3 regions of the Mesorhizobium sp. BR1-1-13 genome follow, and region 2 is predicted to be linked to each of the others. Evidence: predicted binding sites of a transcription regulator. Region 2 holds the regulator's gene; each other region holds the start of a gene.

Evidence for each region. Region 2 encodes LexA, which represses DNA repair genes until DNA is damaged. Its sites were predicted from a motif close to TGTTCNNNNTGTGTTCNG; they were not measured.
Region 1: the regulator LexA is predicted to act here: its motif matches at 1,998-2,015, upstream of LB533_RS05760 (2'-5' RNA ligase family protein).
Region 3: the regulator LexA is predicted to act here: its motif matches at 1,648-1,665, upstream of dinB (DNA polymerase IV).

Annotation. Positions count from the first base shown of each region.
Region 1 is NZ_JAIUIH010000002.1:270,657-273,930, forward strand. It holds gene LB533_RS05745 (DUF488 domain-containing protein) at 1-109, shown strand, start outside; gene LB533_RS05750 (ArsC family reductase) at 276-611, opposite strand; gene LB533_RS05755 (nuclear transport factor 2 family protein) at 841-1,194, opposite strand; gene LB533_RS05760 (2'-5' RNA ligase family protein) at 1,327-1,959, opposite strand; gene LB533_RS05765 (fumarylacetoacetate hydrolase family protein) at 2,234-3,274, shown strand, end outside.
Region 2 is NZ_JAIUIH010000010.1:102,607-105,880, reverse strand. It holds gene LB533_RS22005 (ComEC/Rec2 family competence protein) at 1-1,113, shown strand, start outside; gene lexA (transcriptional repressor LexA) at 1,107-1,847, opposite strand; gene LB533_RS21995 (TetR/AcrR family transcriptional regulator) at 2,313-2,984, shown strand; gene kynU (kynureninase) at 2,987-3,274, shown strand, end outside.
Region 3 is NZ_JAIUIH010000013.1:39,484-42,757, forward strand. It holds gene LB533_RS24825 (class I SAM-dependent methyltransferase) at 1-207, shown strand, start outside; gene dinB (DNA polymerase IV) at 378-1,619, opposite strand; gene LB533_RS24835 (hypothetical protein) at 1,762-1,998, shown strand; gene LB533_RS24840 (winged helix-turn-helix transcriptional regulator) at 2,138-2,554, opposite strand; gene LB533_RS24845 (dihydrofolate reductase family protein) at 2,696-3,274, shown strand, end outside.

The sequences.
Region 1 (3,274 bases), on a different contig from region 2:
CGACTTGCTTGGCGAGGGCAAGGTGACGCTACTCTACGGCGCCCATGACGAAGCGCACAACAATGCGGTGGCGCTGGCGAAATACCTGCTTCGTCATCCTCGGGCTTGACCCGAGGATCCATGCCGTAGCCTCGGCCGAGGGTGCAGCGGCAGCAGAATTTTGCGCCGCTGCAACGCCATGATGTCACGGCATGGATCCTATGGTCTGCGCCGCGTCGCTTCGCTCCTTGCTCCGCCATAGGATGACGACATAGCGGTGTCGCGCCTGCCGAGCCTTACTTCACCGCCTCCTCGTAAACATCCGGCTTAAACCCCACCAGAACCCGATCCCCGACCTCCAGCACCGGACGCTTGATCATTGTCGGTTTGGACAACATCAGCGCCTTGGCCTTCTTCTCGTCGAGGCCCTGCTTGTCCTTGTCCGGCAGCTCGCGAAACGTCGTGCTCGCCTTGTTGAGCAGCTTTTCCCAACCGACCTTGCGGGCCCAGCCATCCAGCCTGCCCGCCTCGATTCCTTCGGCCCGATAGTCGTGGAACCGGTAAGGCACTGCATGGCCCTCCAGCCAGACGCGGGCCTTCCTGATCGTGTCGCAGGTGGTGATGCCGTACATGGTGATCGCCAAAACAGGTGCCTTTCGGACTTCGAATCTGGCGGCAGATTAAGCAGCTCCCGCGCGCTTTGCCAGCGGCCCGGCAGAACCATCGAGGACTGAGTTTCTTCAATGGCGGGCGCGCAGTCGCTGATCCGTGACGACGACGTGCTTTAGATCGGAGAGCGGCCAGGACATGATCCTGACCGCTCAGGATGCGGCGAAAGTGCCGACAGCCGGAAAACCCGTCTCAATAATAGAAGCGCTCTTCGGCAATCTTGCCGTTCTTGACCGTGTACAGGCCAACCTCGTCCATGGTGACACGCTGGCCCGTGGCCTTGGGCGTTATGTCAAATGTGAAGCGCACGGCGAACTGGTCGCCGTTGACATAAGGGCCCTCGACCGAGCCGCCATGGACTTCGTTGTTTTCCTGCCACCACTGGCCTTTCTGCTTGATGGCGTCCTTGCCGCGGCAGACGGCCATCGGCCCCTCCATCGCTTCGTAGCTGACGATGTCATCGGCATTGTATTTCTCGGCTGCACTTTCGTAGTCGCCCTGCTTGAGAAGGCCTGTGAAATGCTTGGCGATGTCCGTGACGGTCATGTGTTCCTCCTGTTCAGACGTCTTGCAAGTAGGGTGCAGCTTGCCGGCATGCCATCGTCAATCCGCGCGCTAGCTGACAAGCCGTGTCAGGATGATGGATCGCGCGGACTATGCGAGGACGATTCCAGGCTCTCACATGGCGGGCAGTGCATCGTCCTGGCCGGTCAGCCGCCAACGTCCGGGCTGCTTGTAGGCGCCCTTCCCGACGAGACTGTGGATCAGCACAAAATCCCGGACAGTCCAACCGACCGGATCGATCGAGCGCTCGCGAATTCTGGGAACGCCCACTTCATCACGAAGCAATGTAACATGCGGTTCTATGGACCTGGTGAGAAAGGGTCTTAACGGGCTGTCCGAGATCACCGCCGTCAGATCACGCCAGAATTTCTGCAGCGGCGGATTGCCATCGCTGCCGCGCAGGACCAGTGCACCACCGCCAAAAGCCGACAGGCGATCGAACGACACCTCGAAGGGCTTCGCAACGATCATCGATCCGATATGACAGGCGGCCTCTGCCAGCTCTTGCGGATACTCCTCATGGTCGCCGAGGCCGACAAGCGAGATGTGGATGTGATTTTCCGGAACCAGCCAGCCTTGCAATCCGAACTCACGGTTCAAGGCAATGGCCTTTCGCGCGAGACGACCAGCAATCGCGCTGCCGACGAGGATGGCAAAGAACAGCCGGTGGAAATGCTTCCCGGCCTGTTCCCATCGGAAAAAGGCTTGGCCGTTCTTCGCGGTTCCGAATGCGGGTTGCCCACTCATACTGATCTCGTCCGCCAATTGACTCAGGTTGAACATACTAGAACAAAACGAGAACAAGTGCAAGCCGAAAAATGACCCGGGCGTTGGGGCTCCCGCACCGCCGCATGCATCCAACCCCTGAAGGAGTGCTTCCTTGCGGCACGCCAATCGCCGACGACGCCGGCAGACATGGCGTCTGGATCACCACAAACGGGATAGACCTTTGACAGGAATCCGGTGAAAGTGCCGCGCCGAACCGGCAAGCCGCATTTTCGATGATCAGAGGACCGCACGCATGACAAACCCGATGCATCTGCCCGCCGAAGGCCTTTTTGTCGGGCGCGCCAGAAGCAGCGATGCCTCGCATCCCCTGGTGGCTACGGTGCGTGATGGCACCGTCTTCGACATCACGTCGAGCACGGCGCCGACCGTGCGCGATATCTGCGAGATGGCCGATCCGGCCGGTTATGTGCGCTCGGCCAAGGGCAAGCCGATCGGCTCGCTCGATGACATCGCGGCCAACAGTTTCGAAGCCGCGCGTGATCCGGCAAGGCCCTATCTCATATCCCCCGTCGACCTGCAGGCGATCAAGGCGTCGGGCGTCACCTTCGTCGTCAGCCTGCTGGAACGCGTCATCGAGGAACAGGCGCGCGGTTCGGCGGAAAAGGCCGATGCCATCCGCGCCGACATTGCCGGGCTGATCGGCCACGATCTGTCCAAGCTCAAGCCCGGTTCTCCGGAAGCGATGGAGATCAAGGCCAAGCTCATCGCGCGCGGCGCCTGGTCGCAATATCTGGAAGTGGGCATCGGCCCCGATGCCGAGATCTTCACCAAATGCCAGCCGATGGCCTCGGTCGGTTTCGGCGCCGATGTCGGCCTGCATCCCGTCTCGACCTGGAACAATCCGGAACCGGAGATCGCCATGATCGCCGCCAGCAGCGGCAGGATCGTCGGCGCCACCATCGGCAACGACGTCAATCTGCGCGACGTTGAGGGGCGCTCCGCGCTGCTGCTCGGCAAGGCCAAGGACAACAACGCCTCCGCCTCGCTCGGCCCCTTCATCCGCCTGTTCGACGGCACGTTCTCCATAGAGGACGTAAAGCGGGCCGTGGTCCGGCTGAAAGTCGAAGGTGAGGACGGGTTCTCGCTGGAGGGCGCGAGCTCGATGGCCGAGATCAGCCGCTCTCCCGAAGAGCTCGTAGCGGCTGCCATGGGCCCCCATCACCAATATCCGGACGGCCTGGCGCTCTATCTCGGCACCATGTTCGTGCCTTCGAAGGACCGCGGCGAGAAGGGCAAGGGGTTTACCCACAAGGTCGGCGACATCGTCACCATC
Region 2 (3,274 bases):
TCGTTCGCCGCCACCGCGGCCCTGGTCGGCGCCTATGCCGGCTGGTCGGATCGCAAAGCCGACAAAGCGCGGACCCCGCCGCCGCAACGGACCTTGCCCGGCCTCCTGACGCGAAAACTGCTGCTGGCGACAGGTGGGCTGGCAATGACCTCGATCATCGCGGGAAGCGCCACGGCGCTTTTCGCCATCTGGCATTTCCAGCGCGTGTCGCCGCTCAGCCTGTTCGCCAATCTTGCAGTCATGCCGATCGTTTCCGTCGTGATGTTTCTTGCGGTTGCCAGTGCGCTGCTGATGCCGTTCGGGTTCGATGGACCATCGCTTTATCTGATGGGCAAGGGACTGACCGCGATGATCGCCATATCGGGATGGATCTCGCAACGCTCGCCGGTCGACGCGGTCGGGTTGATTTCGCAGCAATCCGTTCTTCTGGTGGCGATCGCCCTGGTCATCGCGACGATGGCCACGACATGGCTGCGGCTGGCGGCACTTCCCTTCGCGCTCGCCGGCCTGTTGACCGTCTCGGACACGCGCACGCCGGACGTGCTGATTTCGGAGGATGCCCGCTTGGTGGCGCTGCCGATCGGCGGCGGCGAGCTCGCGATCAACCGGGCGCGCCCGAACGAATTCACGGTCGACAACTGGAAACGCGCGCTGAAATCCGAAACCATCGTTGCGCCGGAGCTGTTCGGCAGCGGAGACGGACAGTTCGACATCTTCGATCCCGCGCAACTTCCGGCGGGAGCGCCTTTCTATTGTTTCACCGGCCTGTGCATGGCCCGGCATCCCTCCGGGGCGATCATTGCGCAGGTGGAGGATCGCAAGGATGCCTGGAGGGCCTGCGCCTATGCGGATCTGATCGTCATCAACGACCCCGGGGGCTACGACCCCTGCCACAATCCGCTGGTTCTCGTCATCACCAAGCGGCAGCTCGCTCGCAAGGGAAGTGCCGCCGTATTCTTCGACCAGCAATCGGCGACGGCACCGGCCCAGGTCAGCTTTGCCGTCGACAGGCCATATCGGCCCTGGCACGAACAGCGAAAATTTTCACGTGAGGCAAGGGGACTGCCGCCTTACCGTAAACCCGAAAAGCCCACCGCCGAACCCGCTCAGTAGCGCCTGATCAGTCCGACCAGCTTGCCTTGCACCTTGACCCTGTCCGGTCCGAAAATACGTGTTTCATAGGCCGGATTGGCGGCCTCAAGCGCAATCGAGGCGCCCTTGCGACGGAAGCGCTTCAGCGTCGCTTCCTCCTCGTCGACCAGGGCCACGACAATCTCGCCGGGACTTGCGGTGTCGGCGTTGCGGATGATGACCGTATCGCCGTCGAAGATGCCGGCCTCGATCATCGAATCGCCCTTGACCTCCAGCGCATAGTGCTCGCCGCCCATGATCATGTCCGGCGGCACCGAAATGGAATGCGTCTGATGTTGGATAGCGTCGATCGGCACGCCCGCAGCGATACGGCCCATGACCGGGATCGACACCGCTGAAACCGCGTCGTCGTCATTGCCGGCAGCGGGCAGACGCGAAGACGTCGCCGGCTTGATCTGCCGGCTAGGGCTGCCCTGTCCGAGGCTGCCCTGGATGACGCTCGGGGAGAACTTCTTTGCCGCGTTAAGACCCGGCGCGATCGAGTCCGGCAGGCGCAGCACCTCCAGTGCGCGCGCCCGGTTGGGCAGGCGGCGAATAAAGCCGCGCTCCTCCAACGCTGTGATCAGCCGATGAATTCCCGACTTGGAGGCGAGGTCCAGCGCTTCCTTCATCTCGTCGAAGGACGGCGGAATGCCGCTTTCCTTCAGCCGTTCATGGATGAACATCAAGAGTTCATGTTGCTTGCGCGTGAGCATGGCGGCCCCCAAAGGCATTGCACGAAGGGTCTGGAACCAGAATCAGAAAACAAACCCAGAACAAACACTATCTGTTCCAGTTGTGTTCCGCAACCATTTAAAGTTTAATGAATTTGTTAAGGCGGCGGAAACGAAACGCCCTCCCGCAGCCAGCATCCTGCCAACGCGATCCGTCGTCAATGCGCTCTCAGGCTCTTTGAAACTATTTTGGTTAATGGCCTGTGGCCCGGCCGATCTCCACTCTTGGTACAAGCCTGAAAACTGTGTGACCGGCAGGTGCCGGCTGCCTTTCGGGGCGGATCAAAATCTCCGCGGCTCGTGAACGAAACGAAACCAAAATGCCAACTTCCTGCCGGAAAGTGGCCAGACATCACCGGACGCGACGGGCTGCGTTCGTTCGCTCCTTGCTTCCCGTTCGCTTGACTAAACCGTATAATAATGTACGGTTTTCGAAGAGGAACACCAATGACCACGCCGAAGCAGGCCGCGCGACGCGAACGGATAGAGGAGGCCGCCTATGCGGTGCTCCGGGAAACCGGCTACAAAAGCGCCTCCCTGCTTGCCATCGCCAAGCGGGCATCGGCCTCGAACGAAACCCTTTACAACTGGTACGGCAACAAGCAGGTCCTGTTTCGATCCTTGATCGAAGCCAATGCGGGAGAAGCAAGGAAGCTGCTGGAGGACGCTCTTCACCAAGCGCGCGATCCACTCGAAACCCTGAATTCGCTCGGGCCAGTCCTGCTGACCCTTGTGACGGGCGACAAGGCGGTGGCGCTCAATCGCGCCGCAGCCGGCGACGTCAACGATACAGGCACGCTGGGCCAATCGATCGCGCAATTCGGCCGCAATACCATAATGCCGCTTGTCGGCGACCTGCTTCGAACCGCAAGTCGGGCCGGCCTGATCGCCTGTGACGATCCTGTCGAAGCCGCCGACATCTACATCAGTCTTTTGATCGGCGATCTCCAGGTTCGCCGGATCGTCGGGGTGCTCGAGGAGTTGCCTCGGCCGGAAATCGAGCAAAGATCGAACCGGGCGTTCACCCTGTTCTTGCGCCTCTATGCGGCCAGCCCTTGCCCCGGCGGCAAAACAGCCGGCCCGTTTCCGGGGCGCTCTTCTCACCGAGGAACATCGTGACCATGAGCAAAATTCCCGATCTCGCAGCGATCGAGGCAATGGACACCGCGGATCCGCTGCGTGCCATGCGTGACCGCTTCACCTTGCCTCAAGGGGTGATCTATCTCGACGGCAATTCGCTGGGCGCCGCTTCCCCCGCCGTGTTCGGCGAGCTGCAGAAGGCCGCCACGCAGGAGTGGGCGCAGGATCTGATCCGCGCCTGGAACACCGCCGGCTGGTTCGACATGCCGGTCGAACTCGGCGACCAGCTCGGGCGCCTGATCGGGGCCGCCGCCGGCCAGACGGTGGTC
Region 3 (3,274 bases), on a different contig from region 2:
GTCCTGCCCCCGGGCGGACGGCTGTTGCTGATCGACTATGCAGGGCCGGTAAGCGAGCGCAGACATGCGTCGGCAAGGCACGGCCGGCATGGCCAGTTCGACCTGGACCACCTTCGCGGACCACTGGCGGAAGCAGGGTTCGAGCGCATCGAAGGCGGCCCGCTCAACTGGCTCGGCCTGCATTTCCTGCGCGCCATCAGAGTGTGAAGGACGCCATGGCGTCGCGCCGGCGGTGCAGCGATGCGACCGCCGTCGCAATGAAATTTTAGCCTCTCTGTGACGAGCGCGCTGCGCCAGTGCGATAGTATTTTTAACATCGCGGACCCCAGCGGTGCCGGACGGCGATGGAGCCACTCCTGGCATCTTACTCCAGCCGCTCACAACTCCTTCTGCGCCAATTCCCTGAATTCGTCGGGCACGGAGCGGGCGGCCTCCAGCGCCACGGTGCCGTAGCCGACGGCCTGTTTGCCAAAGCGCTCGCGGATCTTGTCGATGGCGCGGTCGGCGCCGAAGCGCGCGAGCCCCTTTTTGGTGCCGGGGCGGCGCTTTTCGTCGGCGAGGCCGAGCGGCAGTTCGAGCTGCAGCTCGGCGCTTTCCTCCAGATGCGAGACCGAGATCGCCAGCAGTGAAATCGTCCTGTCATGGGGATGGTCGGCGAGCACGCCGCGCACCAGGTCTATCGCGATCTCGGCCAGCATCACCGTCGCCGAGATCGGCTGGTCTGATGTGATCGAGCGGGTGACGGCGCTGAGGTCGGCGAAGCGCACGCGCACCGTCACCGTGCGGCCGGGGCGCGCCTTGGCGCGCAGCCGGCTGGCGACGCGGTCGGCCAGATGCAGCAGGACAGGGATGTAGACGCGTTCCAGTGCCGGCTTGCGGCCAAGCGCCGACTGGGCACCGGCCGAATGGGCGCGGCGATGTGTTTCCAACTTGCGCGGGTCGCGGTTCCACGACAGAGCGGCGAGCTTTTCGCCGGCGGCGGGGCCGAGCAGCCGCGCCAGCGCGCCGCTGTGCGTCCTGGCCAGTTCGCCGATGGTCTCGATGCCGATCTCGGCCAGCCGCGCCCTGGTCGCCGGGCCGACGCCCCACATCAGGGAGACCGGCAAATCGTGTAGGAAGGCGATCTCGGTGCCGGGCTCGACCACCACCAGTCCGTCGGGCTTGGCCACCTGCGAGGCGATCTTGGCCAGGTGCTTGGTGCGCGCCACGCCGATCGAGATCGGCAGGCCGAGTTCGCTTCGCACGCGTTGGCGAATGGTCGAGGCGATCTCCCGCGGCTGTCCGAACAGATGCGTGCAACCGGCGACATCGGCGAAGGCCTCGTCGATGGAAATGCGCTCGACCAGCGGCGTGAAATCGTCGAGCACCTTCATCGCGGCGTCGCCGAGCCGCTGGTAGTCGCGGAAATTGCCGCCGACGAAGATCAACTGCGGGCAGAGCTCGCGCGCCTTGCGCCCCGGCATGCCGCCGCGCACGCCGAAGGCCCGGGCCTCGTAGGAGGCGGCGAGCACGACGCCGCCGCCGACCGCGATCGGCTTGCCGCGCAGCGACGGATCGAGAAGCTGCTCGACCGAGGCATAGAAAGCGTCGAGATCGGCATGCAGGATGGTGGGCTCCATCCCCGGTTCCTCGCCACGTTGTAGAATATCGAACATAAAGAGAACAAACGTTGCTCTCTGTCAAGCGAGGTCGCGATCCGCCGGAACATTGTCGCTCACAATCGCGTTGACGGGCCGAAGGGCGCCGCGTGCGGAGGCTGGCATGGGCAACTTTGAAATGATCGATCTGGTTTGCGTCGTCAACGCCTGCTCGACCGACCGCGCCGCGGGGCGGCTGGTTTCGATGGCCAGGGCCGTGGAGGAATTGCGGGTGCTGACCGGCGATTTCGTCTCGGCCGACGAAACGGTCGCGAATGCGCTGAGTGAAGTCGCGCTGCAATGCGGCTGCGCCGTGCTGTTCGATGAGCAGGCGGGCGCCGACATATTGCGCACGCCATAGCTCGTCGCCGGCGTGGTGCAATGCATCACGCAACCGCTCCAATTGCTTGTTTTTGCGCTATTCCGGACAGAGGGCCGTCACACGCTTTCCAACGCGCGTATGCGTGTCGCTGTTCCCGAGTCCGCTTTGGCGACATCCACTAACCGAGATGCTCCGCCCGCAGCGCCTGCTTCAGGCGCTCCAGCGCCGGCTCGCCGCCGGCAGCGAGCGTATCGGCGATCCTAGCCAGATGATCGTCGGCCTTGCGGTGCTTGCTGCCCCAGGCGCCGAGCGCGGCCAGCACGGGCACAAGGTCGATGCCGGCCTCGGTCAGGCGATAGATCGCCTTCAGCCCGTGCGTGGGATCACCGCTGCGGGTGAGGATGCCTTCGTCCTGCAATGTCTGGAGGCGCTCGGCCAGCGTGCGCGAGGAGATGCCCTCATCGGATTGCAGGAATTCGCGAAAGTGCTTTTTTCCGGCGAAGACCAGATCGCGGATGATGAGCAGCGTCCAGCGGTCGCCGAGCAGTTCGAGCGACAGGTTGATGGGGCAGCCGGACCGGTCCCGTGTCGACATGTATATGGTTCCGTTTTTAAATCGCTTTACTATTGACATCATTTTCATCTCAGGTCAATAGTTCCAAATGTAAATCATCGGCAGCCGTGCCAGCCGGGCGGGTAAAATGAGCCGCTCGGCCCTTTGACCGGGAGAACCATGATGAAAAAGCTGATCCTCCAGATGCAGATGTCGGTCGACGGTTTTGTCGGCGCCGACGCGGATCATCGCTGGCAGCTCTGGGAATGGGGCGACGACAGCGCCTGGGACGAGGAGCTGAAACGGGATTTCAACGCCGTCTTCGCCGGCATCGATACCATCCTCTTGAGCCGCAAGATGGCCGAGGAAGGGTACCTCACCCATTGGGGCAATGCGGCGAAGAGATATCCGCGCGACCCGTTTTACGCTTTCGCCCAGCGCATCGTCGAGGCGAAGAAGGTGGTGCCGAGCGACAGGCTCAAGGCCTCGCGATGGGAGCGCACGACAGTGGTCAGCGGCGACCTGCCGCGGGAGGTCGGCGCGCTTAAGGCCGGCGAGGGCGGCGACATCGCGGTGTTCGGCGGCGCCGGCTTCGCCTCGGCGCTGATCGCGGCCGGGCTGGTCGACGAGTTCCAACTGTTCATCAACCCCGCGGTGCTTGGCGCCGGACGCCGCATCTTCGACCAAGGCGGGTTCCGGACATTGGGGCTGCTCGGCTCGAAATCCTATGCCTGCGGCATGGTGGTGAGCCGATACGCGCCA